4 regions of the Streptomyces sp. NPDC052064 genome follow, and region 1 is predicted to be linked to each of the others. Evidence: riboswitches for the same ligand, from Rfam matches in the RefSeq annotation. Region 1 holds a riboswitch; each other region holds the start of a gene.

What was found. A riboswitch is a leader RNA that binds a small molecule or an ion and turns the genes downstream of it on or off. The one in region 1 is predicted to bind cyclic di-AMP.
Region 2: another riboswitch for cyclic di-AMP. It lies ahead of ACZ6TU_RS02500 (C40 family peptidase); the one in region 1 lies ahead of ACZ6TU_RS34690 (M23 family metallopeptidase).
Region 3: another riboswitch for cyclic di-AMP. It lies ahead of ACZ6TU_RS18685 (M23 family metallopeptidase); the one in region 1 lies ahead of ACZ6TU_RS34690 (M23 family metallopeptidase).
Region 4: another riboswitch for cyclic di-AMP. It lies ahead of ACZ6TU_RS03520 (transglycosylase SLT domain-containing protein); the one in region 1 lies ahead of ACZ6TU_RS34690 (M23 family metallopeptidase).

The regions. Positions count from the first base shown of each region.
Region 1 is NZ_JBVJJE010000016.1:29,773-37,576, reverse strand. It holds gene ACZ6TU_RS34700 (M16 family metallopeptidase) at 1-426, shown strand, start outside; gene ACZ6TU_RS34695 (M16 family metallopeptidase) at 423-1,811, shown strand; cyclic di-AMP (ydaO/yuaA leader) riboswitch at 2,004-2,167, shown strand; gene ACZ6TU_RS34690 (M23 family metallopeptidase) at 2,181-2,966, shown strand; gene ACZ6TU_RS34685 (GntR family transcriptional regulator) at 3,154-3,849, shown strand; gene ACZ6TU_RS34680 (HPr family phosphocarrier protein) at 4,023-4,304, opposite strand; gene ACZ6TU_RS34675 (bifunctional acetate--CoA ligase family protein/GNAT family N-acetyltransferase) at 4,483-7,308, shown strand; gene ACZ6TU_RS34670 (DUF5998 family protein) at 7,351-7,804, shown strand, end outside.
Region 2 is NZ_JBVJJE010000001.1:538,455-546,258, reverse strand. It holds gene ACZ6TU_RS02525 (ATP-binding protein) at 1-696, shown strand, start outside; gene ACZ6TU_RS02520 (LuxR C-terminal-related transcriptional regulator) at 693-1,436, shown strand; gene ACZ6TU_RS02515 (C40 family peptidase) at 1,484-2,551, opposite strand; gene ACZ6TU_RS02510 (hypothetical protein) at 2,973-3,326, shown strand; gene ACZ6TU_RS02505 (SLAC1 family transporter) at 3,304-4,317, opposite strand; gene ACZ6TU_RS02500 (C40 family peptidase) at 4,429-5,598, opposite strand; cyclic di-AMP (ydaO/yuaA leader) riboswitch at 5,607-5,779, opposite strand; gene pcrA (DNA helicase PcrA) at 6,070-7,804, shown strand, end outside.
Region 3 is NZ_JBVJJE010000006.1:338,393-346,196, reverse strand. It holds gene ACZ6TU_RS18705 (helix-turn-helix domain-containing protein) at 1-490, shown strand, start outside; gene ACZ6TU_RS18700 (DUF6126 family protein) at 487-606, shown strand; gene ACZ6TU_RS18695 (tyrosine-protein phosphatase) at 616-1,413, opposite strand; gene ACZ6TU_RS18690 (alpha-galactosidase) at 1,594-3,669, shown strand; cyclic di-AMP (ydaO/yuaA leader) riboswitch at 3,987-4,141, shown strand; gene ACZ6TU_RS18685 (M23 family metallopeptidase) at 4,146-5,078, shown strand; gene ACZ6TU_RS18680 (DUF6250 domain-containing protein) at 5,274-5,990, shown strand; gene ACZ6TU_RS18675 (SGNH/GDSL hydrolase family protein) at 6,136-6,921, shown strand; gene ACZ6TU_RS18670 (SDR family oxidoreductase) at 7,240-7,804, opposite strand, start outside.
Region 4 is NZ_JBVJJE010000001.1:733,583-741,386, reverse strand. It holds gene ACZ6TU_RS03530 (GNAT family N-acetyltransferase) at 1-972, opposite strand, end outside; gene ACZ6TU_RS03525 (HAD family hydrolase) at 1,159-2,007, shown strand; gene ACZ6TU_RS03520 (transglycosylase SLT domain-containing protein) at 1,971-2,750, opposite strand; cyclic di-AMP (ydaO/yuaA leader) riboswitch at 2,754-2,931, opposite strand; gene ACZ6TU_RS03515 (polyprenyl synthetase family protein) at 3,435-4,445, shown strand; gene ACZ6TU_RS03510 (LolA family protein) at 4,677-5,951, shown strand; gene ACZ6TU_RS03505 (ABC transporter ATP-binding protein) at 6,024-7,010, shown strand; gene ACZ6TU_RS03500 (ABC transporter permease) at 6,997-7,804, shown strand, end outside.

The DNA of each region.
Region 1 (7,804 bases):
GGGGCGCCCTCCCTGGGGTGGCTGGACGTGAAGACCTCCGGTGACGTGGAGGTCCCGGTCATCGAGTCCGCCATCGACGAGGAGCTCGCCCGGTTCGCCGAGGAGGGCCCCACGGCCGAGGAGATGGAGCGCGCCCAGGCCCAGTTGGAGCGCGAGTGGCTGGACCGGCTCGGCACGGTCGCGGGCCGCGCCGACGAGCTGTGCCGGTACGCCGTTCTCTTCGGCGACCCGCAGCTCGCCCTGACCGCCGTGCAGCGCGTGCTCGAGGTGACGGCCGAGGAGGTCCAGGAGGTCGCCAAGGCCCGCCTGCGGCCCGACAACCGCGCGGTGCTCGTCTACGAGCCCGTCGCCGACGAGGCCGGCGCCGACACCACCGAGGACACCGCAGCCGCGGCCATGAACGAGAACGAGGAGGCGGCCAAGTGACCGAGCTCGCCACGATGGACTTCCACCCCCGGCCGCAGGCGGGCGAGGCCAAGCCGTGGGCCTTCCCGGCCCCCGAGCGCGGCACGCTCGGCAACGGGCTGACGGTGCTGCGCTGCCACCGCCCCGGCCAGCAGGTCGTCGCCGTGGAGGTGCTGCTGGACGCACCCCTGGACGCCGAGCCGGCCGGCCTCGACGGCGTGGCCACGATCATGGCCCGGGCCTTCTCCGAGGGCACCGACAAGCACTCCGCCGAGGACTTCGCCGCCGAGCTGGAGCGTGCCGGCGCCACCCTCGACGCACACGCCGACCACCCCGGCGTCCGGCTCAGCCTGGAGGTGCCGGCCTCCCGGCTCGCCAAGGGGCTCGGCCTGATCGCCGACGCGCTCCGGGCACCCGCGTTCGCGGACAGCGAGGTCGAGCGGCTGGTCCGCAACCGCCTCGACGAGATCCCGCACGAGCTGGCCAACCCCGGCCGCCGTGCCGCCAAGGAGCTCTCCAAGGAGCTGTTCCCGGCGGGCTCGCGCATGTCGCGGCCCCGCCAGGGCACCGAGGAGACGGTCGCCGCGATCGACTCCGCGGCCGTACGCGCCTACTACGAGAAGCACGTCAGGCCCGCCACGGCCACCGCCGTGGTCGTCGGCGACCTCACCGGCATCGACCTCGACGCCCTGCTCGGCGACACGCTGGGCGCCTGGACCGGCTCCGCGGCCGAGCCGCGCCCGGTACCGCCGGTGACCGCCGACGACACGGGCCGGGTCGTCATCGTGGACCGCCCCGGTGCCGTCCAGACGCAGCTGCTGATCGGCCGTATCGGCCCGGACCGGCACGACCGTGTGTGGCCCGCGCAGGTGCTCGGCACGTACTGCCTCGGGGGCACCCTCACCTCCCGCCTGGACCGTGTGCTGCGCGAGGAGAAGGGCTACACCTACGGGGTGCGGTCGTTCGGCCAGGTCCTCAGGTCCGCCCCGGACGGGACCGGTGCCGCGATGCTCGCCATCAGCGGCTCGGTGGACACGCCCAACACCGGCCCCGCCCTCCAGGACCTCTGGACGGTGCTGCGCACCCTCGCCGCCGAGGGGCTGACCGACGCCGAGCGGGACGTCGCCGTGCAGAACCTGGTCGGCGTGGCGCCGCTGAAGTACGAGACGGCGGCGGCCGTCGCGAGCACACTGGCCGACCAGGTCGAGCAGCACCTGCCGGACGACTACCAGGCCACGCTGTACCGGCAGCTCGCCGCGACCGGCACCGTGGAGGCCACCGCGGCGGCCGTCAGCGCCTTCCCGATGGACCGTCTGGTGACCGTCCTCGTCGGTGACGCGACGCAGATCAAGGGCCCGGTCGAGGCCCTGGGCATCGGCGAAGTCTCGGTCGTCGCCGCCGAGTAGGCGCACGCGCGCGCAGGGGCCCTGGTTGTCTTCTAAGGCACCAGGGCTCCTTTATGCCCGAATTAGTGCGGAGGTTGCCTGTCTGCCCTGTGGGATGCGCTACAAAAACCGGGATCCGTTTGGGAATTGAAAGTGGCCCCGCTTAGGTTCGTCCGGGCTGTTCGTCAGGCAGTGCGCCGCACCCGCGGCACCGGACAGTCATCGCCGAGTCCCCGTACGGCGCGAGCCAGGGGAGCCGGGGACCCAACGCAGTCCCTGGGGTGAATCGGACGCCCGCGCGAGCCGCGAGGGGGTCCGTAGGAGACCTTCCTGCTCCGAACCCGTCAGCTAACCCGGTAGGCGAGAAGGAAGGAAAGGACCAGCCACTCCATGGCGTTCACCCGCGCCACCGGGAAGCACCGTCGTCCCAGCCGTATGCAGCGCGGCACAGCCCGCGCGGCGGGCGTCGCGGCCCTCGCCACCACCGGCGTCATCGGCACCGTGGCCGCCCCGGCCTTCGCCGCCGAACCCGCCGCCGAGCAGACCGGTCTCACCCCCGTCGTCACCATGGGCGACACCGTGGCCCAGCAGATCGACGCCCAGGCCGCCGCTCAGCAGCAGGCGGCCGAGGAGGCCGCCGCCAAGAAGAAGGCCGAGGAGGCCGCCCGCAAGCGGGCCGCCGAGGCGGCCAAGGAGGCCAAGGAGGCAGCCGAGAAGGCCCGCGAGGCCAAGGAGCGTGCCGCCCGCGAGGCCGAGCGCAAGCGCCTCAACACCTTCGTGCCCCCGATCTCCGGCTCGTACGTCTCCACCGGCTACCAGGCCAGCAGCGGCCTGTGGTCCTCCGGCAGCCACACCGGCGTCGACTTCCACGCCGCCAGCGGCACCTCCGTCCACGCGGTCGGCAGGGGCACGGTCGTCGAGGCCGGCTGGGGCGGTTCCTACGGCAACCAGATCGTCATCAAGATGAACGACGGCACCTACACCCAGTACGGCCACCTGTCGTCCATCAGCGTCTCGGTGGGCCAGCAGGTCACCCCCGGCCAGCAGATCGGCCTGTCCGGGGCGACCGGCAACGTCACCGGCGCGCACCTGCACTTCGAGGCCCGTACGAGCCAGGAGTACGGCTCCGACATCGACCCCGTCGCCTACCTCCGCTCGCACGGCGTGAGCGTCTGACGGCGTAGCACACCGCTTCCCGAGGCCCCGGCTCCCCGAGCCGGGGCTTTCGGCGTTTGTGACGCCCGACTGTCCAAAAAATATCCATGGATTCCGGTCCGCCGTCGGAAATTCCGGCTCATTGCAATAGAGTCACGGAACACGCGTCACTCGTCGACGTTTCACGGGGATTAAACGGAGGTCGGTCATGCGTATTCCCGCGCACTCGGTGTGCACGGCCATCCGGGACGACATCGTCGCGGGTGTCTACGAGCGCGGCAGCCGGCTGACCGAGGAACTCCTCGCCCGCCGCTACGGTGTCTCGCGCGTCCCCGTCCGGGAGGCCCTGCGCACCCTGGAGGCCGAGGGCTTCGTGGTGACCCGGCGACACGCGGGCGCGTGCGTCGCCGAACCCACCGAGCAGGAGGCCGCCGACCTGCTGGAGATGCGGATGCTGCTGGAGCCGCTCGGCGCCGCCCGCGCCGCCCAGCGCCGCACCGAGGCCCATCTGAAGGTCCTGCGCGGCCTGGTCAGGCTCGGCCAGGAGCGCGCTCGCCGGGGCAACAGCGACGACCTGCGCTCCCTGGGCGGCTGGTTCCACGAGACGCTCGCGCAGGCCTCCGGCAGCCCCGCGCTGACCTCGATGCTCACCCAGCTCCGCCACAAGATCGCCTGGATGTACACCGTCGACGCGCCGGCCGGTCCCGTGGAGTCCTGGACCGAGCACGGCGCGATCGTGGACGCGGTGGCGCGCGGTGACAGCGAGCGCGCGCGGGCGGTCACGGCGCTGCACGCCGAGCGCGCGACGGCCGCGCACCGGTTGCGTTTCGGCTCCGCCGGGGAGCGGGCCGAGCGTGTGAGGAACTCGCAACATCCCGTAAACACGGCGAGCCTGCGGCATTAACACGGGAGCCGTATACAAAGAGCAGGTAATTCGCGGGGGATTATTTCTGCTGCCCGAGAACGGGAAATCAACGACCCGCGACCGGAAATGGCGAAGGGCTCGCCCGATGAATTCGGACGAGCCCTTCAGGGTGCACCGGAACAGAGCGCTCCGGATCAGGCGCGAAAGAATGCTCAGACGGTCTCGGGCAGTTCCTCGAGACCCTCCGAGACCAGCTTCGCCAGCCGGTCCAGGGCGGCGTCCGCACCCTCGGCGTCGGAGGCGAGGACGATCTCCTCGCCGCCCTGGGCACCGAGGCCGAGGACGGCCAGCATGGAGGCCGCGTTGACGGGGTTGCCGTCTGCCTTGGCGATCGTCACCGGGACGCCTGCGGCCGTGGCGGCTCGGACGAAGATGGAGGCGGGGCGGGCGTGGAGGCCCTCGGCCCAGCCGACGTTGACGCGGCGCTCAGCCATGTGTTGCTGCCCTTCGGTTTTCAGGGTTGTCTAGACCAGTTTCCCATATCGTGAAGCTGCGCCGGAGCGGTCCTGATGTCCCGCCCCGGGGTGCCGTCGGATCGCGGCCTCGACCCGACTGACGACCTCCACAGACTGCCTCGCGCCGCTGTCGGACGCTAGCCGTACTCTGGGGCCCATGCAGACCTCGCCGGACCGGCACGAGTATCCCGCCCACTGGGAAGCCGACGTGGTGCTGCGCGACGGTGGCACCGCGCGCATCCGGCCCATCACCGTTGATGACGCCGAGCGCCTGGTCAGCTTCTACGAGCAGGTCTCCGACGAGTCGAAGTACTACCGCTTCTTCGCGCCGTACCCTCGCCTGTCCGCCAAGGACGTCCACCGCTTCACGCACCACGACTTTGTGGACCGGGTGGGACTCGCGGCCACGGTGGGCGGCGAGTTCATCGCCACCGTACGCTACGACCGGATCGGCGCGGACGGAACGCCCGCGTCCGCACCTGCCGACGAGGCCGAGGTCGCCTTCCTGGTGCAGGACGCCCACCAGGGCCGGGGCGTCGCCTCCGCTCTCCTCGAACACATCGCCGCCGTCGCCCGCGAGCGCGGCATCCGCCGTTTCGCCGCCGAGGTGCTGCCCGCCAACAACAAGATGATCAAGGTGTTCACGGACGCCGGGTACACCCAGAAGCGCAGCTTCGAGGACGGCGTCGTCCGTCTGGAGTTCGACCTCGAACCCACCGACCGCTCCCTCGCCGTGCAGTACGCGCGCGAGCACCGTGCCGAGGCGCGGTCCGTGCAGCGGCTGCTCGCGCCCGGCTCGGTCGCCGTCATCGGCGCGGGACGCACACCGGGCGGCGTGGGCCGCAGCGTCCTCGGCAACATCCGCGACGCCGGGTACACCGGCCGCCTCTATGCCGTGAACAGGGCACTTCCCGAGGGGCAGAAGGAACTCGACAGGGTGCCCGCCCACCGCTCGGTGCGGGACATCGACGGCCCGGTCGACCTCGCGGTCGTCGCCGTGCCGGCCGAACACGTCCCCGAGGTCGTCGCCGAGTGCGGTGAACACGGCGTGCAGGGGCTGGTCGTGGTCTCCGCCGGATACGCCGAGAGCGGCACCGAGGGGCGCGAACGCCAGCGCGCCCTCGTGCGGCACGCGCGCACGTACGGCATGCGGATCATCGGGCCGAACGCCTTCGGCATCATCAACACCTCCCCGCGGGTACGGCTCAACGCCTCCCTCGCCCCCGAGACGCCGCGCCCGGGCCGGATCGGCCTGTTCGCCCAGTCCGGCGCCATCGGCATCGCCCTGCTGTCCCGGCTGCACCGGCGCGGCAGCGGTGTCACGGGCGTGACCGGCGTCTCCACCTTCGTCTCCTCCGGCAACCGGGCCGACGTCTCCGGCAACGACGTCCTCCAGTACTGGTACGAGGACCCCGACACCGACGTCGTCCTCATGTACCTGGAGTCCATCGGCAACCCCCGCAAGTTCACCCGCCTCGCCCGCCGGACCGCCGCCGCGAAGCCGCTGGTCGTGGTCCAGGGGGCCCGGCACGGAGCGGCCCCCCAGGGGCATGCCGTACAGGCGACCCGGCTGCCGCACGCGACCGTCTCCGCGCTGCTGCGACAGGCCGGTGTCATCCGGGTCGACACCATCACCGAGCTCGTTGACGCCGGGCTGCTCCTCGCCCGCCAGCCGCTGCCGGCCGGGCCCCGGGTGGCGATCCTCGGCAACTCCGAGTCGCTCGGCCTGCTGACGTACGACGCGTGTCTCGCCGAGGGGCTGCGGCCGCACCCTCCGCAGGACCTGACCACGGCGGCCTCCGCCGCGGACTTCCACACGGCCCTGTCTCGGGCGCTGGCCGACGACCGATGCGACGCGGTGGTCGTCACCGCCATACCGGCGGTGGGGGAGGGCTCGGTCGCGGACGCGGCCCTCGCCGACGCGCTGCGCTCCGCGGCGGCCGCCGCCCCGGCCAAGCCGGTCCTGGTGGTGCACGTGGAGCTGGGCGGCCTGGCAGAGGCCCTGTCGGCGGCGGCGAGCACGGCACCGCAGGCCGAGGCGGACAATCAGCCACAAGCCCACCCCGACAGCCCTCAGGTCGCCCCTCGCCCGACGCCCCCCGGAGAACCCTCTGAGGACTCCCACCTCATCCCGGCCTACCCCGCCGCCGAACGGGCCGTCCGCGCCCTCGCACAGGCCGTCGCCTACGCGCAGTGGCGGCGCGACGCCGCCGACCCCGGCAGGGTGCCCGAGTACGAGGACATCGACGAGAAGGGCGCCGCCACGCTCATCGGCGGGCTCCTCGCACGCGGCCAGGGACTCACGCTCGGCACGGAAGAGACCTGCGACCTGCTCGGCCACTACGGCATCCATGTCCACCGCGCCCTGCCCGCCCCGACCCCCGACGCCGCCGTCGAGGCCGCCCGCACCCTCGGCTACCCCGTCGCCCTCAAGGCCACCGCCCCGCACCTGCGGCACCGCGCCGACCTGGGCGGTGTACGCCTCGACCTCGCCGACGAGGACCAACTGCGGCGGTCGTACGCCGAGTTGACCGAGCTGTTCGGCGCGCCCGAGGAGCTGCGCCCTGTCGTGCAACGGATGGCGCCGCGCGGCGTGGACGTCGTCGTACGGGCCGTGATCGACCCCGCGGCCGGAGCCGTGCTCTCCTTCGGGCTCGCCGGGGCGGCCTCACAGCTGCTCGGGGACACGGCCCACCGGCTGATCCCGGTCACCGACAAGGAGGCGACATCGCTGGTGCGCTCGATCCGCACCGCACCCCTGCTGTTCGGCTGGCGCGGCTCCGCACCGGCCGACACCGGCGCCCTGGAGGAACTGCTGCTGCGGGTGTCCCGGCTGGTCGACGACCACCCCGAGGTCGTCGCGGTCACCCTGGAGCCGGTCGTCGTCGCCTCGCACGGCCTGAGCGTCCTGGGCGCCTCCGTCCGCCTCGCGCCACCGCCCGCCCGCGACGACCTCGGCCCGCGGACCCTCCCCGCGTACTGACAGGGGGCGAGCGGTGCCTCGCAGTCAGTGGTCCCCCGTAGGATGGGCGTCATGGCCAAGACCAGTACGACGACCCAGGGGCTGCGGGCGGCGATCGAGCGCAGCGGCTACTACCCGGCCCTCGTGGCCGAGGCGGTGGAGGCCGCCGTGGGCGGCGAGCCCATTCGGTCGTACCTGGTCCATCAGGAGACGACGTTCGACCAGAACGAGGTGCGGCGGCACGTGACGGTGCTCGTCCTCACCGACCACCGCTTCATCGTCAGCCACACCGACGAACAGGCCGCCGACAGCACCTCCCCGACACCGTACGCCACGACGTCGACGGAGTCCGTGAAGCTGAGCCGTATCTCGTCGATCGTGGTCAGCCGCGTGGTCGCCAACCCGGAGTCGTACAAGCCGGGCACGCTGCCCCGCGAGGTCGTCCTCACCATCGGCTGGGGTGCCGTCTCCCGCATCGACCTGGAGCCGGCCGCCTGCGGCGACCCCAACTGCGAGG
Region 2 (7,804 bases), on a different contig from region 1:
GGCTCCGTCCTTCAGGCGGCGCTCGCGGTCCTCGTCGGGATAACGCTTCTCGCCGGGCCGTATCTGGTGCGCATGACGCAGGACCTCTCCGAGGAGCGCCTGATGCGCATCCGCGCCCAGGAGCGCGCGGAGGTCGCCGCGCATGTGCACGACTCGGTGCTGCACACCCTCACCCTGATCCAGCGCAACGCGGAGAACGCGAACGAGGTGCGCCGCCTCGCCCGCGCCCAGGAGCGCGACCTGCGCACCTGGCTGTACAAGCCCGAGGGCACCGGCAAGGACGAGGCCGACGAACCCTCCACACTCGCCGACGCCGTGCGGCGCAACGCGGCCGAGGTGGAGGACAAGCACGGCGTGCCCATCGAGGTCGTGGTCGTGGGCGACTGCCCGCTCGACGAGAGGATCGCCGCACAGATGCAGGCCGCGCGTGAAGCAATGGTGAACGCCGCCAAGTACGGTGGCGAGGGCGGAGCCGTACAGGTCTTCGCCGAGGTCGAGGGGAAGACGGTCTTCGTGTCCGTCCGGGATCGCGGCCCCGGCTTCGACCTCGACTCGATACCCGCCGACCGGATGGGTGTCAGAGAATCGATCATCGGCCGTATGGAGCGCAACGGCGGCACGGCGCGGCTGCGCGCGGTGCCCGACGGCGGCACGGAGGTCGAGCTGGAGATGGAGAGGGCGGAGAAGACGTCATGAGCGACCCGACCGAGGCGAACGGTACGGCGGGATCGGCGGAGGCGGCCGGGCCCGGGGAGCCGGGCGGTGGCACCGGCGGGCGTCGTGTGCGCGTGGTCCTCGTGGACGACCACCGCATGTTCCGTACGGGGGTCCAGGCCGAGATCGGGCAGACCGAGCAGACCGGTGTGGAGGTCGTCGGCGAGGCCGCGGACGTCGACCAGGCGGTCACGGTCATCACCGCCACCCGGCCCGAGGTGGTCCTCCTCGACGTGCACCTGCCCGGTGGCGGCGGTGTCGAAGTGCTGCGCCGCTGCGCCCCGTTGATGGCCGACGCCGAGCAGCCGGTCCGTTTCCTCGCGCTGTCCGTGTCGGACGCCGCCGAGGACGTGATCGGCGTGATCCGCGGCGGGGCCCGCGGGTACGTCACCAAGACGATCACCGGCACGGACCTCGTCGACTCCATCTTCCGTGTCCAGGAGGGCGACGCGGTCTTCTCCCCGCGGCTGGCCGGGTTCGTCCTCGACGCCTTCGCCTCCACGGACGCGCCGCCGGTCGACGAGGACCTGGACCGTCTCACCCAGCGCGAGCGTGAGGTGCTGCGGCTCATCGCCCGGGGCTACGCGTACAAGGAGATCGCCAAGCAGCTGTTCATCTCCGTGAAGACGGTCGAGTCGCATGTCTCGGCGGTCCTCCGCAAGCTCCAGCTCTCCAACCGGCACGAGCTGACGCGGTGGGCGACGGCTCGCCGGCTGGTGTGACGCGGGAAGACCGGGCCGCCTGACGACGGTGCTGCCGCCGCGCCCGGTCAGACCACCCGGGTGGCGCCCGTGAACGGCATCTCGTCGAGCGGGGCGACCCGGACCGGGGCGGACGGGTTCGGGGCGTGGATCATCCGGCCGTTGCCCACATAGATGCCGACGTGACTGATGCCGGCGTAGAAGAACACCAGGTCCCCGGGGAGGAGTTCGGAGCGGGAGACGCGGCGGCCCGCGTCGATCTGGGAGTACGTCGTGCGGGGCAGGGAGACGCCCGCGGAGCGGTACGCGGCCTGGACGAGGCCCGAGCAGTCGAAGGCGTTCGGGCCGGTCGCGCCCCAGACATAGGGGCTGCCGAGCTTCTGGTAGGCGTAGGACACGGCCGCGGCCGCACGGGAGTTGGGCGCCTCGGCCGCGGCGGATCCCGGGGCGGCCAGGGTGCCGCGCGGGCCCGTGGAGGAGCGTGAGGCACGGTCCGTGCCCGGCGATTCTCCGAGCCTGGAACGTTCCTGCGCGCTGAGCCGGGACAGCAGCTGCCGCGCGGAACCCAGCTTGCCGGTGACGGTCTTCTTGTGCCGCTTCAGTTCCGTCTGCCGCGACTTCAGGGACATCAGCTCGATGTGGGCGGCGCCCCGCAGCTGCTCGATCTCCCTCAGCTGCTTGCGTACGCGCGTGACGGCGGCGTTCTGCCGGTTGCCGGCCCGCTCGACGAACTCGGCGTTCTCCAGGTACCGGTCGGGGTCGTCGGACAGGGCGAGCTGCATCGCGGGGTCGAGGCCGCCGGCGCGGTACTGCGCGGCGGCGACCGAACCAAGCGCCTCGCGGGCGGAGTTGAGCCTTTGCTCCTTGCGCGCCGCCTGGTCCTGGAGGCCCTTCAGCCGCTGCCCGGCCGCCTCGGCCTTCTCCTTCGCGCCGTTGTACTTCTCGGTGGCGACCTCCGCCTCCCGGTACAGCTTGTCCACCTCGGCCTTGACCTGGCCCGGGGTGAGCTGTGGTTCGGCGTGCCCGGTTCCGTCGAAGCCCGTCGCCGTCGCCGCGCCGGCGAGGGCGATCGTGGCGGCCGTACGGGCCTTGCTGCCACCGATCGAGCGCTGTCGGGGCTTGCGGTGCGCTGCCAACTGGAGGCCACGTCCTTTCCTCGACCGCCGGTGAGTGCGTACGGCCGCCAGGGGAGCGGACAGCGGCCTGCGCGCGTCCGGCGACGGCCCGCACAGGGGAAGCGGACCGCCGCCGGACCTTCTCGGCGGTGGTGCCCGACTGCCGCCCCTGGCCCGGGCGGCGGTGGGGAGCCGGTCACCTGGTGGAGGACGCTAAACCCCGGGGTGGCGGGCCGGTGGCAGGTGCGCGGAACTGTTCCGAGAGGACCGGTGGTGACCGTATGCGACCGTGATCCCGCCTCGGCGTCGTCGGCTCCACTCAGCGTGATGACCGATGCGTCGAATCGTGGGCGCATGACGGTGATCGGGTGCTATGGGGCGCATATATGCATCCGTGGGCCGGTGTCGGCGGCCCGGGAGCCCCTGATTAGGCTCCGGCCTCATGGACGTACTCATCCACCTCTTCGTCGGCCTCCACATCATCGGCATCGCATCCCTCCTGGGCGGTTTCCTCACCCAGATGAAGGCGATGGGCGAGGGCACCGCCCGCTACACCCCCGCGATGCTGCACGGCGCGCTGACGATGCTGGTCACCGGTGTGATCCTGGTCGGCCTCAACCAGGCCGACGACCAGTCCGTGAACAACATCAAGATCGGCGTCAAGCTGGCCCTGCTGATCGTGATCCTCGGCCTGGTCTACGTGAAAAGGGACGACGCGAAGGTGGACAAGGGCCTGTTCGGCCTGGTCGGGGCACTGACCACGGCGAACGTCTTCATCGCCGTGCTCTGGACCTGACCCGGCCGGGCATGACGTAGGCCCGGGCCGAGGCGACCGCCCAGGCGGTGCCCCCGAGCCACGCGGCCACCGCGACCCACAGCAGGGCCTCCCCGAGGCCGTCGAGCCAGGAGACGTCGAGGACGGCGGCGACGGCCAGTGCCGCCGCCGCCGTCTTGGCCCAGGTGAACACGGTCGCCCAGCGGCGGATGTCGGTGCGGGGCCGGGGCCGTAGGAACTCGGCGGTGAGCAGGACGGCGCAGCAGGCCAGGGCGAGCACGAGCAGCACGACGGTCGCGTGGCGCAGGACACCGCGGTCGTCGTCGTTCCACAGGTACAGGCGTGCGCTGTCGGAGCTGATCAGCCGCGCCCCGGCCAGCGCCGAGAGGGCCGGCGCCCCGCCCGCGAGCCAGTGGTCGCCGCACCCCTCGGCCACCTGCCGCACATCGAAACGGGCCAGGGCGAGCACGTACAGCACGAGCCCGAGCCAGAAGAGCACCAGCGCCGCGTGCGAGAGCCAGGCCGCCGACTCGGCCGCGGCGAGCGTGGCGCCGAGCACGGCGAGCCCCTGCGTGGCCATGCAGCGCGCGAACACCGTCCCGGGCCTGCGTCGCTCCCCGTCCTGCGCGGGGAGGACGAGCGGCACGGGCCAGAGCAGTACGGCCAGTACCAGCAGTGCCGCGGCCAGAGACTGCGAGCCGGCCGCCGAGAAGCCGGTACCGAGGACGGCCGTCGCCGCCACCGTGGTGAGGGCGGTCGTCGCCACGGTGTCCAGAAGGCCCGGCACCCCCGCGTACGCCCGCCACCTGCCGCCGGCCGGCAGCAGCCGCAGGGTGAAGTCCGCGGCGAGCATCAGCCAGGCCGCGCAGGCCAGGCCGAGGGCGACGCGGGAGAGGACGTCGTACCCCGCCAGATCCAGACCGACCGCCAGGGTGCCGGTCGCCAGCACGGCGGCACTCGCGGACGGCGCGCGCTGCGCCCACCAGGCGGTGGAGGGGGAGGGGCCGGACATGGGGCCGATGCTAGGAGGCGCCGCGCGCGTTACCGGCGGGGCACGCGCGCGGGCGCCTCAAAAACGCGCGAGCGCCCTCACGCGCGCGTGCCCTCAGTGCCGTACGGGCCCTCAGGCCGGCCGCACCACGCTGTGGATCGACGACTCGCCGTCGTAGTAGATCGACTCCTCGCGCACGTAGGTGCCGGGCTTCGGGGCGTGGATCATCATGCCGTTGCCGATGTAAATGCCGACGTGGGTGATGTCGTCGTAGAAGAAGATCAGGTCACCGGGCTGGGCGGCGGCCAGGGAGACCGTGGTGCCGGCGTTGACCTGGTCGTAGGTCGTGCGTGGCAGGGTGACGCCCGCGGCCTTCCACGCGGCCTGGGTGAGGCCGGAGCAGTCGTAGGAGCCGGGGCCGACGGCGCCCCAGACGTACGGCTTGCCGATCTGGGCGCGGGCGAAGGCGAGCGCCTTCTCGGCCTTGGTGGCGTACGAGGAGTCGGCCGGGGCCGTCGAGGAGGAGGACGAACCCGACGACGAGGACGAACCGCTCTGCTGCTGCTGGGCGGCCTCCTCCTGCGCCTTCTGCTGCGCGGCCTGCTGCCGGGCCAGCTCGGCGGCCTTGCGGGCGGCCTCCTGCTGCTTCTCCCTCTCGATCGCCGCGAGCCGCGCCTTCTCCTCGGCGGTCAGCTTCGACAGCAGTTCACGCGCGTCGGCGAGCTTCCTCTGGACGGTCGCCTTGGCCGTCTTCAGGTCGCCCTGCGTATCGGTGAGCGTCTCGAGGCTCTCGGTGGCCTCCTGACGCTTCTTCATCGTCTCGGACTGCTGGGTGACGTAGTTGTCGACCGCGACCTTCTGGCGGCCGGTCATCCGGTCCATCAGCTGGGTCTGGTCGAAGTAGTCCTGCGGGGTGTCCGCGAGCAGGAACGTCGCCGTGTCCGGGGCGGAGGCGCCGGTGCGGTACTGGGCGGCGGCGAAGGAACCAAGTTCCTCCCGGGCCTCGTTGAGCTTCTGGGTGCGCTTGGCGACGTCGTCGAGGAGGGTGTCGACGCGCTTGCGCTGCTTGGTGGTCTTCTCCTTGGCCGAGTTGTACTTGTCGGTCGCCGACTCGGCCTGGCGGTACAGGTCGTCGACCTTCTTCTCGACTTCCTCGAGACTCGGCTTGTCGTCGGCCTCGGGGGCGGCGTTGGCCGACTGGGACAGCAGGGCCACGGATGTGAGGGCCGCCGTTGCGAGGGCGGGGGTCCGTATGCCTGCGACGCGCGTACCCGCGGGACGCGACTTGCGGTGCGACGCCAAGGGAGGCGACTCCTTCCATGCTCCGCCTACCGGGTTAGCTGTCGGGTTCGGGCGGGTACTTCGGAAGGGTTGCCCTACGGCCATCTCCGTGAAGGAGGCGGGCCGATTCACCCCAAAGTTCTCGGTTGGGTCCCCGGCTCCGGCTGCCGCTGCGGCACACCGGACTCGGCGGAGGCCGCGCGGCCCGGCGACGTTCGCCGGTGGGGGTCGTGCGGCCTGCCCGCACGGTAGCCAACTCGTGTGGCCCTTGTGAAGGTTGATGGGTGATATGCCCGATACATTTTCGTGACCTTATCCCAGAGCGTCGCCGATAGTGATCGATCTCGGGGGGTTGGTCACGAGTCGTCCATGAATGTGACGGCCGTAGCAACCTGTGATCATGTGGCGATGCAGGGTGACGAGGGGGTCCGTTCGGTGATGTTCTCAGGGCGGCGGCGGGCTGTCAGTGGGGCGCCCTAGACTCGGAGAGCGATGAGCAGCCTCTTTGACGACAGCTTCCTGGCGGACCTCCAGGCCCAGCGGGGCCCCGCGGACGAGCCCCCGCCGCCACCCGAGGACGATCACGTACCGGAGCCGGTTCCGGACGATCTGTTCGGCGGGAAGTTCGACGTGCCCCCGGACCGGGACGCCTACTACCGCGACGGCGCCCCGCGCCCGGTGGTGGACACCGCCGCCCTCCTGGAGGGGCTGAACGACAACCAGCGCGCCGCCGTCGTCCATTCCGGTTCCCCGCTGCTCATCGTGGCAGGCGCCGGGTCCGGCAAGACCCGCGTGCTCACGCACCGCATCGCCCACCTGCTCGCCGAGCGGGGCGCGCACCCGGGCCAGATCCTCGCGATCACCTTCACCAACAAGGCCGCGGGTGAGATGAAGGAGCGCGTCGAGCAGCTCGTCGGCCCGCGGGCGAACGCGATGTGGGTGATGACCTTCCACAGCGCGTGCGTGCGCATCCTGCGGCGCGAGAGCAAGAAGCTCGGCTTCACGTCCTCCTTCTCGATCTACGACGCCGCCGACTCCAAGCGCCTGATGGCCCTGGTCTGCCGCGACCTGGACCTCGACCCCAAGCGCTTCCCGCCGAAGTCCTTCAGCGCCAAGATCAGCAACCTGAAGAACGAGCTGATCGACGAGGAGGACTTCGCCGCCCAGGCCTCCGACGGCTTCGAGAAGACCCTCGCCCAGGCCTACGCGATGTACCAGTCGCGGCTGCGCGAGGCGAACGCCCTCGACTTCGACGACCTGATCATGACGACGGTCAACCTGCTGCGCGCCTTCCCGGACGTCGCCGAGCACTACCGCCGCCGCTTCCGCCATGTGCTGGTGGACGAGTACCAGGACACCAACCACGCCCAGTACGCCCTCGTCCGGGAGCTCGTCGGCACCTTTGAGCACCCCGTCGACGTACCGCCGGGCCCGGACGACGTCCCGCCCGCCGAGCTGTGCGTGGTGGGTGACGCGGACCAGTCGATCTACGCCTTCCGCGGCGCGACCATCCGCAACATCCTCCAGTTCGAGGAGGACTACCCGGACGCGACGACGATCCTGCTGGAGCAGAACTACCGCTCCACCCAGACGATCCTCAGCGCGGCCAACGCGGTCATCGAGCGCAACGAGTCCCGCCGCCCCAAGAACCTGTGGACCAACGCGGGCACGGGCGCCCAGATCACCGGCTACGTCGCCGACACCGAGCACGACGAGGCGCAGTTCGTCGCCGACGAGATAGACCGGCTCACGGACGCCGGCGAGGCGAAGGCCGGTGACGTCGCCGTCTTCTACCGCACCAACGCCCAGTCCCGTGTCTTCGAAGAGATCTTCATCCGCGTCGGCCTGCCCTACAAGGTCGTCGGCGGCGTCCGCTTCTACGAGCGCAAGGAGGTCCGGGACGTCCTGGCCTACCTGCGCGTGCTGGCCAACCCGGAGGACTCGGTGCCGCTGCGCCGGATCCTCAACGTCCCCAAGCGGGGCATCGGCGACCGCGCCGAGGCGATGATCGACGCCCTCGCCCAGCGCGAGAAGATCAGCTTCCCGCAGGCACTGAAGCGCGTGGACGAGGCATACGGCATGGCCGCGCGCTCCACGAACGCCGTCAAGCGGTTCAACACACTGATGGAGGACCTCCGTACGATCGTCGAGTCCGGCGCCGGACCGGCCACCGTGCTGGAGGCCGTCCTGGAACGCACCGGGTACCTCGCCGAGCTGCAGGCTTCCA
Region 3 (7,804 bases), on a different contig from region 1:
CGCCCACCTCTCCCGGCTGGAGACCGGGCAGCGTCAGCCCTCCCTGCCGATGCTGCTCGCGCTCGCCCGCATCTACGGTACGACGGTCTCCGAGCTGCTCGGTGAGACGGTCGCCGACCGGGACGCCGTCATCCGCGCCGCCGACATGGAACCGACCGCGGCGGGGGGCTGGACGTACTGGCAGGCCGGCGCCCCCGGGCGCGGGATGCAGGCCCTGCGCGTCCACGTCCCCCATGGCTCTCAGGGCGACATCGTGCGCGTCCACCCCGGCGAGGAGTGGCTCCACGTGCTCCGGGGACGGCTGCGGCTGAGCCTCGGCGACACCACGCACCAGCTCGCGCCCGGCGACAGCGCCCACTTCGACTCGCTGACCCCGCACCGGATCGCCGCCCAGGACCCGGACGGCGTCGAGCTGCTCTTCGTCCACACCCTCCTGCAGAGCCCCACAGCCGCCCTGTGCCTCGGTCCCACCCCTGGAGACATGCCATGAAGGACATGGAGGAGAAGTTCCCCCGCGCCCTGTGGGTGCGGCTGTTCATCTACCTCGTGGTGGGGCACGTCTTCGCCGCTTTCGTGTACTTCCTGTTCGAGGCAGGGGCACGCTAGCCGCGTTCCTCAGTCGAGCAGTCGCTCGCGCAGCAGCTCCCGGGTCTCCGGGGTGAGCCCGAGCCCCTTCTCCAGATAGGCGTCGACGCCGCCCCAGGTCTCCTCGATGGTGTCGAAGGCCGCCGTCAGGTACTCGGCGCGCGCGTCGAACAGGGGGCTGAGCAGCTCCATGACCTCGGGGGAGTAGGCCGAGGCGGCGGAGCTGCTGCGGTGCACCTTGTAGCGGCGGTGCTTGGCGTTGGACTTCAGGTAGTCGTCGAGGATCGCCTCGCGCTCGACACCCAGGGCGAGCAGCGTCACCGCGATGGACAGGCCCGCGCGGTCCTTGCCCGCCGCGCAGTGCATCAGGGCGGGGACGCTGTCCTCGGCGAGCGCACGCAGCACCTGGGAGTGCTCGGCCGTGCGGTGCCGGATGATCGTGCGGTACGAGGCGATCATCCGGTCCGCCGCCTTGCCGTCCGAGAGGATCGCGCGCAGCTGGTCCAGGTCGCCGTCGCGGACCATCCGCCAGAACTCGGCGCCGTCGGCCGGGTCGCTCAGCGGCAGGTTCACATTGCGCACGCCCGGCAGCTCGACGTCGGGCCCTTCGAGCTTCTGGTCGGCCGCGTTGCGGAAGTCGAAGATCGTGTGCAGGCCCAGGGTGGTCAGGAAGGCGGCGTCCTCCCCGGTCGCATGGGCGAGGTGGCCGCTGCGGAACAGCATCCCCTGCCGCACCCGCCGTCCGTCCACGGTCGGCAGTCCGCCCACATCCCGGAAGTTGCGCACTCCGGCCAGCTCGGGCTCGGTCGACGGGACCTGCTGTGTCACGAGGGCTCCTCCCCTTCGGCGCCGCCGGCGCGGCTCGTCGACGGGCATCACCCGACGATACGACATGCCCTGCCTGGGGCAATGAGTTGTCCACAGGCGTTGCCCGGAGCACCCGGAGCCCTCGATGATGTTGGGGCCTGGTCGCGCCTGGTCGGGCTTGTACGAATCTGTGAGGGCTTGATGCTGGACATCTCCGAAGACGGTCGTACGTGGGTGCTCTCGGGTCCGGCCAGTAGTTACGCCGTCCATGTCACCGACCGCGACGAGCTGCTGCACCTGCACTGGGGCCCCCGGATCGGCCTCGCCGACGCCGAGGCCCTCGCCGTCCGGCCGCTGCCGGACTACTGGCCTTTCGAATCCCCGCTCGACGGGCGCGAGGAGTATCCGGTCGAGGGCGGCCCCCGTTTCGTCCGGCCCGCCCTGTCCGTCCGCACCGCGGAGCGGCGCGGCACCGAGTGGACCTACGCCGGGCACGACGCCGAGGCCGACGAGCTGCGGCTGCGCTTCCGCGACGGTGACCTGACCATCACGCTGCACTACCGGATGCGCTCCTCGACGGACGTCGTCGAGCGCTGGGTGACCCTGGACAACCACGGACCCGCCGTCGAGGTGCTGCGCGCCGACTCCGCCACCTGGACCCTGCCCGACCGCGACACCTGGCGGCTGTCCCAGCTGCACGGCCGCTGGGGCGCCGAGTCCCGGCTGGAGCGCTCCGTCCTCACCCACGGCGAGAAGGTCATCGGCAGCCGCCGCGGCCACACCGGTCACCAGCACCTGCCGTGGGTCGCGCTCGACACCGACGCGACCGAGGAGAGCGGGGAGGTCTACGGTTGCGCCCTGGGCTGGTCCGGGTCCTGGCGGATCGCCGTGGCCCAACTCCCGGACGCGCGCGTGCAGATCACCGGCGGGGCGGGGTACGACGACTCGGGCCTGCTGATGCTCGGCACGGGGGAGTCGTACACGACCCCCGTCTTCGCCGGGCTCTGGAGCGACGGTGGCTTCGGCGGGGCGAGCCGCGCCTGGCACGCCTACCAGCGGGCGTACGTGATCCCGGACGCCGACCAGGACCGGCCGGTGCTGTTCAACTCCTGGGAGGCCACCGAGTTCGACATCTCGGAGGAGCAGCAGCGGGCGCTCGCCGAGCGGGCCGCCGCCATGGGCGTCGAGCTGTTCGTGGTCGACGACGGCTGGTTCGGGGCGCGCACCAGCGACCGGGCCGGGCTCGGCGACTGGACCCCGAACCCCGACCGCTTCCCGGGCGGCCTCAAGCCGCTCGCCGACCACGTGCACGGCCTCGGCATGCGGTTCGGGATCTGGGTCGAGCCGGAGATGGTCAACCCGGACAGCGACCTGTACCGCGCGCATCCGGAATGGGTGCAGTATCAACCGGGACGAAAGCGTACAGAGTTCCGCAATCAGCTCGTACTGAACCTGGCTCGCGAGGATGTCCAGGAGTACCTCTGGGAGCGGCTCGACGGTCTCCTCTCCAGCGCCCCGATCGACTACGTCAAGTGGGACTTCAACCGCTGCTTCACCGACGCCGGCTGGCCGGACGACCCCTACCCGCAGCGGCTGTGGGTCGACCACGTCCACGGCCTGTACGCCCTGCTGGACCGGCTGCGGGTCGCCCATCCCGGGGTGGCCTTCGAGTCCTGCTCGGGCGGCGGCGGCCGGATCGATCTCGGCGCGCTGAGCCGCACGGACCAGGTGTGGACCTCGGACAACACCGACCCGCTCGACCGGCTCGCCATCCAGTACGGCTTCAGTCAGATCCATCCGGCACGGGTCATGGCCGCCTGGGTCACCGACAGTCCGAACGCCATGCTCAACCAGCGGGCCAGTTCCCTGCGGTTCCGGTTCGTCAGTGCCATGGCCGGGGTGCTCGGGGTCGGTGGCGACCTCACGAAGTGGACGGAGGCGGAGCTCGCCGAGGCGCGGGACTGGGTGGAGCTCTACAAGGAGATCCGGCCTGTGGTGCAGCGCGGCGACCTGTACCGGCTGCGTCCGCCGGAGGGCGGCCTGAGCGCCGTGCAGTACGCCCTCGGCGACGAGGTTGTCGTCCTCGCCTGGCTCCAGGCGCAGCGCTACGGCGAGCCCGTTCCGGCGCTCCGGCTGCGGGGCCTCGACCCCACGGCATCGTACGAATGCCTCGAAACGGGCGAAGTTCACCGGGGTGCCGTGCTGCTCCATCACGGGCTGCGGGTCGGCCTGCGCGGAGATCTGGACGCCACCGTCGTCCGGCTTAAGCGTAAGTAGCCGTTCTGCCCGAATAGGGAGCGCTTTGGTTATTTCGACATAACGTGCCCCGATCGTAAAGGAAACGAGGTCGGGGTGCGTGAGCATCGTCATATTCGTGACGATGTGTTGTTGCCATGTGCACGTAATTTTGGTGCTGTTCAGGGGCATTGAGGAAAGCGGGAGATCGGAAATCCACGCTCCGTGACGGAAAATGTGCCGATGCGTCAAGAAAAACGCTGTCACAGGCAACCGCAAGCTTGTCCCTTTGCGTCTTGGTCGCTTACGTTCCACACCAATCCGGACGGACGCCTAATCCTGCCGCCGCCCGGAGCCCCACACACTGACCCGACGTACGGCAGGAGCGGGGGACCCACAGGTAAGACGCCTGTTCCGGTTCCCGGAACGGCTTGGGGTTAAGCCGCGCCTCGGCGCGGCCGGGCATCTCCAGCCCGCACCCGACAGCTCACCTCGCAGGCGACGGAGAGGAATTCGCCATGCCCGCGAAGGGTAAGCACCGCCGCCCGAAGACCCAGCGTTTCACCCGCTCCATCGCCGTCGCCGGAACCGGCGGGGCGGCTCTCGCCCTTCCGCTCATGGGGGCCGCCGGTGCCCACGCCGCCACCCCGCAGTCGGCTCCGGAAAAGGCCGTCCAGTCCGCTCCGGTCGCCGAGAAGGAGGCCGCCGAGAAGGCCACGGGCGCCCGCACGTACACCGTGCAGGCCGGTGACTATCTCGCGAAGATCGCCGACGATCAGAACGTCAGCGGCGGCTGGAAGAAGCTCTACTCGGACAACCGGGACGCCGTCGGCGACGACCCGTCGCTGATCCACCCGGGCCTGAAGCTGTCGATCGGCAAGAAGGCGGCGGGCGAGTCCAAGTCTTCGTCCCCGTCCTCGTCGAAGTCCTCGGCCCTCAAGCCGTCGAAGCCCTCGGCTTCCAAGTCCTCGGCTTCGAAGTCGTCCGCCTCCGGGTCGTCCTCGAAGCCGGCTGCCGCCAAGCCGGCCGCCGCGACCTCCAGCGGCTACAGCCTCCCGGTGGACGGCGCCACCGTCGGCACCCCGTACCGCATGTCCGGCAGCATGTGGTCCAGCGGCTACCACACCGGTGTCGACTTCGTCGTCCCGACCGGCACCTCGCTCAAGGCCGTCGGCGCGGGCACGGTCGTCTCCGCGGGCTGGGGCGGCGCGTACGGCAACCAGGTCGTCATCAAGCTGAACGACGGCAACTACGCGCAGTACGCCCACCTGTCCTCGCTCTCCGTCTCGGCCGGCCAGACCGTGAGCGCCGGACAGCAGATCGGCCTCTCCGGTGCCACCGGCAACGTGACCGGACCGCACCTGCACTTCGAGATCCGCACCACGCCGGACTACGGCTCGGACGTGGACCCGGTCGCCTACCTGCGCTCGCACGGCATCTCCGTCGGCTGACCGACCGCACGACCACCTGCCTGACACGCGACCGTTGGCCGGACCCCGATCCCCGGGTCCGGCCTTCGGTGTGTGCGCACCTTCCGGTCATCCCAAGGGATCGACAGCGGGCGGCAGTTGGGAGACAGTGATCCCGTCCGGAGCGCAAGCGCTTTCTAGAGCCTTCCAGGCGGATCCCCCAAGGAGACGTGTCCCGTGCCGACCACTCGCAGAGCGTTCGCAGCCCTGTCCGCCGGAGCCGCCCTGACGGCCCTCGTTCCGACGGGCGCCGCGTACGCCGCGCCCCGGCACCGCCGCCTCGTCGCCCACGACGACTTCTGCCACGGCCTCGCCCAGTGGGCGACCGAACTCCAGGGCGGCGGCACCGTCACCGCCTCTCGCGGCGTTCTGGAGATCGACGTGCCGAGCGGGGCGACCGTGTGGTTCAGGCGGCGGCTCGAAGGCCCTTACGTCCTCGAGTACACCGCCACGCCTGTCTCCGAGGGCGGGGTCAACGACCGGGTCTCGGATCTCAACAACTTCTGGAACGCGACCGACGTGCGCTCCCCGGGCGACCTCTTCGCCACGCCGCGGGGTGGGGCGCTGGAGGAGTACGACCACCTGACGACGTACTACTCCGGTTACGGCGCCAACTACAACACCACGACCCGGCTGCGGCGGTACGTCGGCGAGCCCGGCGTCCGGCCCTTGATCTACGACTACACCGAGCCGCTGCTGGTCCCCAACGAGCCCAATCGGGTCCGGATCGTCTCCGACGGCTCGACGGTCAGGTGGTGGAACAACGGGCGCCTCGTCTTCGACTACGCAGACCCGCGGCCGTACACCGGCGGGCACTTCGCCTTCCGGACCGTGTGGAGCCACTTCCGGATCACGGGCTTCCGGGTATGGCGACTGACTCCCCAACATCGCTGACGGGTGACGTATTCCGGAGTTGGCGAACACTTTGGGAGTGGCTTATCTCACCGCCCGTCAACCCCTGCCTACGGTCGCGTAGGTCACATTGGAGGGTGAATCATGAGCGGCTGTGGCAGACGATTCGAAGAGTGACAGCAGAGCAGTGATCGGGTCGTACGTGGCGGTGGGGGACAGCTTCACCGAGGGCGTCGGTGATCCCGGCCCCGACGGGGCGTTCGTCGGCTGGGCCGACCGGTTCGCCGTCCTGCTCGCCGACCGCCGGCCCGAAGGCGACTTCCAGTACACCAACCTCGCCGTGCGCGGGAAGCTCCTCGACCAGATCGTGGCGGACCAGGTTCCGCGGGCCGCCGAAATGGCCCCGGACCTCGTCTCGTTCTGCGCCGGGGGCAACGACATCCTCCGGCCCGGTACCGACCCGGACGAGGTGGCCGAGCGTTTCGAGCGGGCCCTTGTGCGGCTCACCGCCGTGGCCGGCACGGTGATGGTGACGACCGGGTTCGACACCCGTGGGATGCCCGTGCTCAAGCACCTGCGGGGCAAGATCGCGACGTACAACGGGCATGTCCGGGCCATCGCCGACCGGTACGGCTGCCCGGTGCTCGACCTGTGGTCCCTGCGCAGTGTCCAGGACCGCAGGGCATGGGACGCCGACCGGCTGCACCTGTCGCCCGAGGGGCACACGCGGGTGGCGCTCCGTGCGGGGCAGGTGCTCGGGCTGGAGGTTCCGGCCGACCCGGAGCAACCGTGGCCACCGCTGCCGGCGCGGGGGCCGCTTGAGGTTCGGCGGGACAATGTGCACTGGGCGCGGGAGTTTCTGGTGCCGTGGATCGGACGGCGGCTGCGTGGGGAGTCGTCGGGGGATCACGTGACGGCCAAGGGGGCTCTGTCGCCGGAGGACATCAGGATGCGGATCGCTTCGGTGGCGTAGGGGGACGGGTGCGGGTGCCTGCGGCGGCCTGCGGGGGTGCGGTGCGGGCGCCTGCGGCGGCCTGCGCGGGTGCCGTGCGGGTGCCTGCGGCGGCCTGCGCGGGTGCGGTGGGGTGCGCGTAGCGCCTTCGCGGTGGTGGTGGGTCGGGGCCGCGCCGGGGGGTGTCCGTCCTCGGAACGGCGCGATGGGGTCGAGTACCGACTGACTGTCCGCTGACGCGCCAACCGCTGCGGGCGGACACCCCCCGACACGTCCCCTTCTCGCCGTCGGCGGGTGCGGGCCCGTCGTGGCCGCCCTGGTGAGCGCGCCGCTTCGCGCTCAAGCTCCCACCGCGAGGAACTGGCGGGCGCCGCGCAACGTGGTGTGCAGCTTGCGCTGGGTGGCGCGGCTGTCGAGGCGGACGTCGAGGGCCCCGGGGAGCGCGCTTTCGGCCCGCAGGCCCACGGGCAGCCGGGAGACGTCGAGCCCGTCGCGCCTGGCTACAAGGGTTCCGAGCTCGTGGCGGCTCACGGCGTCGGACCCTGCCAGATGGTGTACGCCGTGTGCGTCGCAGCCCGCGAGTTCCAGCAGGGCGGCGGCCAGGTCGGCCACATGGACGGGACAGCGGACGTCGTCGGTGAACAGGACGCCGTTTCGGGTACCGGCCACGAGGTCGTGCACCATGCGTACGTGCACGGACTGCCGGTCGCCGATGATCAGCGAGGTGCGAGCGACAACGGCATCCGGGTGTACGAGGCGAACCCCTGTCTCCGCTGCGGCCTTGGCCGCGCCGTAGGGGGTGACAGGATCGGGCGGGCAGTCCTCGTCGTAGTGGACGCGTGCGCCGGAGAACACTGCGTCGCTGGATACATGGACCAGGCGGCAGCCGTACTTCACCGCAGCC
Region 4 (7,804 bases), on a different contig from region 1:
CTCGCGGCTCAGCCAGTGCAGCGCCGCGCCCGCCCCCGGACGCGTCACCGCACCCTCGTACACGGGCAGTTCGCCCGTCTTCAGCGCTTCCTTGTACTCGGCAGCGCCCCGACCCAGATCGAGCATGCCGATGCCCTCGGCGGCCGCCGCCTCGGCCATGCGCAGATGCAGCACCAGACCCGGCGAGTACTTCGCGAACTCCGGGTCGTAGGCCGGGAACCAGCAGGCCAGGACCGACGCCGAGCGCAGCCCGAAGTGCGCGGCCAGCGGCCGGTGCCCGGCGTACAGCACGGACAGCGTGCCACTGCATTCCGGCGCCCGGGTCTGGGCCAGCCGACCCACGAGCCGGGTGATCCACTCCCGGGCGAACCGGTCCCGGCGGCCCGTCCTGCGGTACTGCGCCGACTTCCACTCCATGAGCGTGCGCAGCGCGGCAGGTTCGCGCTCGTCGAACACGAACCGCAGCGCGCCGACCTGCTGGCCCAGTCTGCGCTCCTTGGCCAAGGTGGTCTTCAGGAACTTCGGCGACTGCGCGCGCAGCACCGACTCGTACGTCTCGTAGCCCTTCTCCACGTCGATGACGTAGGTGGCGTGCTCCTCGGCCGCGTACCGGACGAACAGCCGCTGCTCGGCCTCCAGGTTGTCGAAGGCGAAGCTCGACAGCGAGCAGGCCCGCAGCAGTTCACCCGTGTCCAGATCCAGACCGGGCCGCAGGATCGCGCCCTGCGCGTCCGAGACGCCGAGCCCGATCGCCCGGCCCTGCCCCAACGGGCCCCGCTCATGGGGCAGGAAACCGGCCGGCTCCAGCCCCTCGTACACCACCGCGACCCGCGCCTGCGGCCTCACCAGGCCGACGGCTTCGGTGAACTCCGGTTCCATGAAGGGGTTGCGCGGTGTCTGTGACGCCGCGCGCAGCGCGCGCCAGCGTTCCCTCTCCCTCTCGCCGAGCTCCCCGGGCCCAGCCACGCGTATGCGCCCACTGTTCAACCCGACCCCCCGATCAAGTCCCCCCTGGACACTTGGAAGGTACCGCCCGAGACGGTCTCGACGGTAGGTAGCGGACCATGTTGTTGCCAACTGGTGCAGAGGCCTTCAACCGGGCAATCGGCGTCCGCCGCGCGATGAAACGAAAGGGCGCGCTGTCCGTATTCTCTGATCATGGCCGCACCCATCGCATATTCACTCATCGCCACCGATCTGGACGGGACGCTGCTGCGCGGCGACGACACCCTGTCCGACCGGTCCCTCGCCGCGCTCACGCGGGTGACGGACGCCGGTGCCCAGCACCTCGTGGTGACGGGCCGGCCGGCGCCGAGAGTGCGACCGCTCCTGGACGACCTCGGCTGTACGGGGCTCGCGGTGTGCGGGCAGGGCGCGCAGGTGTACGACGCCGGCGCGGACCGGCTGCTGTGGTCCGTCACCCTGGACCGGGAGCTGGCCGAGACGGCCCTCGGCAAGATCGAGGCCGAGGTGGGGCAGGTGTACGCCGCGGTCGACCAGGACGGGGTCGAGGGGGTCACGCTCATCGAGCCGGGCTATCTCATGCCGCACCCGACCCTGCCCGCCGTACGGGTCGACCGGCGCGACGACCTGTGGGGCGAGCCCATCAGCAAGGTGCTGCTGCGCCATCCCCACCTGACGGACGACGAGTTGGCGGCGACGGCCCGCTCGGTGGTCGGCTCGCTGGCGACGGTGACGATGTCGGGGCCCGGCACGGTCGAGCTCCAGCCGTGCGGCATCACCAAGGCCACCGGCCTGGCGCTGGCCGCCGAGCACCTGGGACTGCGGCCGGCGGACACCATGGCCTTCGGCGACATGCCCAACGACATCCCGATGTTCGACTGGGCCGCCCACGGCGTCGCCATGGCCAACGCCCATCCCGAACTCAAGGCCGTGGCCGACGAGATCACCCTGTCGAACGAGGACGACGGCATCGCCGTCGTCCTCGAGCGACTGCTGGGCGGGACGGATCAGTACGGGCCGTTGACGTTGTCGATCGAGCCGTAGCGGGCCGCCGCGTAGTTGCAGGCCGCCGTGATGTTGGCGACCGGGTCGTACGGGTCGAAGGAGGTGCCGGGCACGTGGTAGGCGGCGAAGGTCGGGTCGATGACCTGGAGCAGACCCTTGGACGGGGTGCCCTTGGCGGCGTTGGAGTCCCAGTTGTTGATCGCCAGCGGGTTGCCCGACGACTCACGCATGATGTTGCGGTAGATGCCGTCGTACGACCCCGGGATCCCCTTCTGCGCCATGATGTCCAGCGACTCGCGGATCCAGCCGTCGAGGTTGTCGGGATAGGTCTTCGCGGAGGCCTGGGTGGCCTCGGCGACTCCCCCGGCGGGCTTGGCGGCCGGCTTGGCGGGGGCGGACGACTTGGCCGCCGTCTTCTTCACGGCGTTCGCCTTGGCCGACTTCACCTTCAGCTTCAGACCCGGGTGGATCAGCTTCGGGTCGTGGCCGACGGCGGCGCGGTTGTCCTTGTAGAGCTGTTTCCAGCCGCCCGACACGTCGTACTTGTCCGCGATGCGGTAGAGCGTGTCGCCCTTGGTCACGGTGTACGTGAGGGACTTGGCGGGCTGGGCCGCCTGCGGCACGGACTGTGCGGCGGCGGGTGCGCTCTGGCTCGGCTGGGCGGCGCTGGCGTGCGTCGCGCCGAGGAGCGGGAGGGTGAGTGCCGCTCCGCCGGTGCCGACGGCTACGACACGACGGGTGAGCCGGCTGGTTCTGGGGCGACGGTGCTTACCTCGGGCCATGGCGATATTCCTCTCCGGCGCCTGCGAGGTGAGCTGTCGGGTTCGGGCCGGGAGGTGCCCGGCCGCCCACGGCGCTGTGTGCCGTGGGCGGCTTCACCCCGAGCCGTTCCGCTGCGCGGACCGGCGACTTACCTGGGTCCCCCGCTCCTGCCCTGCGTGAGTGAGTCGGTTCGTGTGGGAAGTCCGGGCGGTGGCAGGATTCGGCGTCCGCCGGACAGGCCCGGAACGTATGCGAGAGCACATGTCGGGAACAAGCACCGGAGTCACATATCGCGCCGGTTGACCTTGGTCAGGGGTGTATGGGGCAGTTGATCCTTTGCGGGAGCCAAGACTCAACTGGCGTTCGGCGGAAGGAGGTACGGGCTGGTGTCGGAGTGGGGCGACACAGGGGAAAACGTGATTCAACTCACTGATCACGAGTCCATGGGGCAATGTTCACCAAGGGGAATTCGCTTACTCAATACGGCAAATCGTGTATAGCTCACTACCTCCTGGTAAGTCGATAAATGTCTGTTCTTATGAGCTGATCGAAAACATTGCGGTCGTGATCGGATACCACCCGGCCTGTAACCATGGGCGCTGGTGGTGATCGAAACGTGACCGGATACGCTGACTCGAGTGATAGCAGCGACCTATCGACAAACCGCGTAATCACCGGCAGACACAGCAGACAGGAGACCCCTCGTGACCGACGTCGGGCCGTTCGGGCTGAGCGTGCGGGACCAGGCTCTGGAAGCCGATGTCCAGGCCGGAATGGCGGCTGTCGAGGAAGGCTTGCTCGAGGCCACCAAGAGTGAGGTGCCCTTCATCACGGAGGCCGCCCAGCACCTGGTCCGGGCCGGCGGCAAGCGGTTCCGTCCGCTGCTCGTGATGCTCTCCGCCCAGTTCGGCGACCGGTACGCACCCGGGATCGTGCCGTCGGCCGTCGTCGTGGAGCTGACCCACCTCGCCACGCTGTACCACGACGACGTGATGGACGAGGCCACCGTGCGGCGCGGGGTGGCGAGCGCGAACGCCCGCTGGGGCAACTCCGTCGCGGTCCTCACCGGCGACTTCCTCTTCGCCCGCGCCTCGCACATCCTGGCCGACCTCGGCCCGGAGGCGGTACGGGTGCAGGCCGAGGCGTTCGAACGGCTGGTGACCGGGCAGATCCTGGAGACGGCCGGACCGCAGGACGGCCGCGACCCCGTCGAGCACTACCTGGACGTGCTGGGCGGCAAGACCGGCTCGCTGGTCGCGGTGTCGTGCCGGTTCGGCGCGATGATGTCCGGCGCCGACGAGACGGTCGTGGACGTGCTGACCCAGTACGGCGAGCGGCTCGGCGTCGCCTTCCAGCTCGCGGACGACGTCCTGGACATCGCCTCCGACTCCCATGAGTCCGGCAAGACGCCCGGCACCGACCTGCGCGAGGGCATCCCCACGCTGCCGGTGCTGCGGCTGCGCGAGCGGGCCGCCCGGCTCGGGCTCGCGGACGACATCGCCCTGTGCGAGCTGCTCGAGTCCGACCTCACCGACGACGACCGGCACGCCGAGGCCCTGCGCCTGCTGCGGGCCCACCCGGCCCTGGAACAGGCCCGGCAGGACACGATCCGCTACGCCCAGGACGCCCGCTCGGCGCTGGCGCCGCTGCCCGAGTGCGCCGCGAAGACGGCTCTGGTGGAGCTGTCCGACGCGGTGGTGCACCGGGCCGGGTAGCGCGTCTTTCCCCTACGACCCCTACGGGTTCGGGGGAGGAGCCGCCCCTCGTGTCATACCGCAGCAGTACGTGGAGTTGAGCCCGGGGTCTGACGTATCTCCCTGGCCGATTTGGTCAGATGGACACTACGGAAAACACCACTCCTCACCACTTCGGGTGAGAATGGCGGCTCAGGGACGAGTGCGTGGACGACACGGACAGCCGCCGCCGACCACGGAGGTAGGGCACACATGGCACCGTACGCATCCGACGACAGCACGACCGCCGGGGAGGTCGACGAGCAGCGCTCCGGGCGGCGCAAAGCCGCGCGGTACGTCGTCCCGGTCACGGTGATGGGGGTGGCGGCCGCGACGATCGGCCTGGTCCCCGCACTCGCCGACTCCGGTGACCCCGACCTCCCGAAGATCACCGCCCAGCAGCTCATCGAGAAGATAGCCAGGTCGGACGTCCAGCAGTTGTCCGGCACGGTGAAGATCAGCACGGACCTCGGCCTGCCGGACCTCGGCGGGCTGGAGAGCAGCCTGATGTCCGGCGCCGCGGGCCAGGGCGAGGGCGGCTCCTCCGCCGACCCGACGGCCAAGCTCACGGAACTGGCCTCCGGTACGCACACCCTGCGCGTCGCGGCCGACGGCCCGGACAAGCAGAAGCTGTCGCTGCTGGAGAACGCCGCCGAGTACAGCGTCGTGCACAACGGCAAGGACCTCTGGGGCTACGACAGTAAGTCGAACGAGGTCTACCACGGCACCGCCTCCGACAGCCCGGAGCGCGAGAAGGAGCAGCCGCCGGCCACGCCGAAGGACTTCGCCGAGGAGGCCCTGAAGGCCGTCGACGACACGACCTCCGTGACTGTGGACGGCACCGCCCAGGTCGCCGGCCGGGACGCCTACAAGCTGGTCATCAAGCCGAAGCAGTCCGGCTCGACGGTCGGCGCGGTCACCGTGGCGGTGGACGCGAAGACCGGTATGCCGCTGAAGTTCACGCTGACCCCGGCGAGCGGCGGCGCGGCCGTGGTCGACGCGGGCTTCACCCAGGTCAGCTTCGCCAAGCCGGCCGCGTCGACCTTCGACTTCACCCCGCCCAAGGGTGCGAAGGTCACCGAGGAGAAGGCCTCCGACAAGGCTCACGGCAAGGCCTTCGACAAGGCTCACGGCAAGGCCTTCGACAAGGCTCACGGCAAGGCCTTCGAGAAGGATGAGGCGCGCAAGCACGCCCCGAAGGGCGAGGAGGACCTCGGCAAGGGCCTCGACGGCATGAAGACCATCGGCGAGGGCTGGAACTCCATAGCCACCTTCGACACCGGCGGCGAGGGCATGCCCTCCGGCGAGGCCGGCGGCGACCTCGGCGGCTTCGTGAACTCGCTCGGCGACAAGGTGACCGGCAAGTTCGGCTCGGGCATGGTCTTCTCCACCCGTCTGGTCAACGCCCTGATCACGGACGACGGCAAGGTCTACGTGGGCATGGTGACCAAGGACGCGCTCGTGAAGGCGGCCGACGCCGGGAAGTAAGTCCCGTACCGCCACCGGGATCGAGAGCACCGGGGATCGAGAGCACGGGGCACAGAGAGAACGAGGAAGCCGATGGGCGAACCGTCCGCCGCGGAGCCGGCGCACAGCGATGCGCCGGCCGAGGCCGGGGAACCGGTCATCGCCACCCGCGCGCTCACCAAGCGCTACCGCGGCGGACAACTCGCCGTCGACGGCCTCGACCTGACCGTCCCCGCGGGCAGCGTCTTCGGCTTCCTCGGCCCCAACGGCTCCGGCAAGACCACCACCATCCGCATGCTGATGGGCCTCATCGAGCCCACCTCCGGCACGGCACGGGTGCTCGGGCAGCCCATGCCCCGGGCCACCCGCGCCGTGCTGCCGCACGTCGGCGCCCTCATCGAGGGCCCGGCCCTCTACGGCTTCCTCTCCGGCCGCGACAACCTGATCCGGTACGACTCCGCGGACCCGGCCGCCGATCCGCGCACCCGGAAGGCCCGGGTCGCCGGTGCGCTGGACCGGGTGGGCCTGACGGCCGCCGCGGGCAAGAAGGCCAAGGCGTACTCGCTGGGCATGAAACAGCGCCTGGGCCTCGCGGCCGCGCTGCTCCAGCCGCGCCGGCTGCTCGTGCTCGACGAGCCGACCAACGGTCTCGACCCGCAGGGCATGCGCGAGATCCGCACCCTGATACGGGAGCTGGCCTCGGACGGCACGACCGTTTTCCTCTCCTCCCACCTGCTCGACGAGATCGAGCAGGTCTGCACGCACGCGGCCGTCATGACGCAGGGCCGCCTGATCACCCAGGGCGCGGTCGCCGAGCTGTCCGCCGGGGCGCGCGGCCGACTGGTGGTGACCACGCCGGATCCGGCGGAGGCGGCCCGGGTGCTGAAGGAGCAGGGCGTCGGCGACGTCGTCGTCACGGACGACCGGGTGACCGGCGAACCACCGGACCGCGAGCTCGCCGACGTGAACGCCGCGCTGGTGACGGCCGGTGTGCGCGTACGCGGCTTCACGGTGGAACGGGCCTCGCTGGAGGACGCGTTCGTGGCGCTGACCGGGGAGGGTTTCGATGTCGCGGGCTGAAGTCGTGGAGACCGTACGGCCGGTGAGCCCGCTGTGGACCTTCGGGCTGCTGCGCAGCGAACTCACCACCACCTTCCGGCGCTGGCGCACCCTCGCGCTGCTGGCCGTGCTGGCGGCCGTTCCCGTCCTGGTCGGCATCGCCGTCAAGATGGAGACGAGCGACGGTTCGTCGCCCGGCGGTGGCGGACCGGCCTTCATCTCGCAGATCACCAACAACGGCCTGTTCCTCGTCTTCACCGCGCTGGCCGCCACCCTCCCGTTCTTCCTGCCGATGGCGATCGGTGTCGTCGCGGGCGACGCGATCGCCGGCGAGTCGAACGCCGGCACGCTCCGCTATCTGCTGGTCGCCCCGGCCGGCCGCAGTCGGCTGCTGCTCACCAAGTACGCGACCGTCGTCATCTTCTGCCTGGCCGCCACCCTTGTCGTGGCCGTCTCGGCGCTGACGGTCGGCGCGCTGCTGTTCCCGCTCGGCGACCTGACGACCATCTCCGGCACTCAGATCGGCTTCGCCGAGGGCCTGGGCAGAGCCCTGCTGATCGCCCTGGTCGTCGCCGCGTCACTGATCGGCGTCGCGGCGCTCGGGCTGTTCGTCTCGACGCTGACGGGCAGCGGCATCGCGGCGATGGCGACCACCGTCGGCCTGCTGATCACGGTCCAGATCCTCGACCAGATCCCGCAACTGCACGCCCTCCAGCCGTACTTCTTCTCGCACTACTGGCTGTCCTTCGCCGACCTCATGCGCGAGCCCGTCTACTGGGACGACCTGACCAGGAACCTCGGCCTCCAGGCCCTGT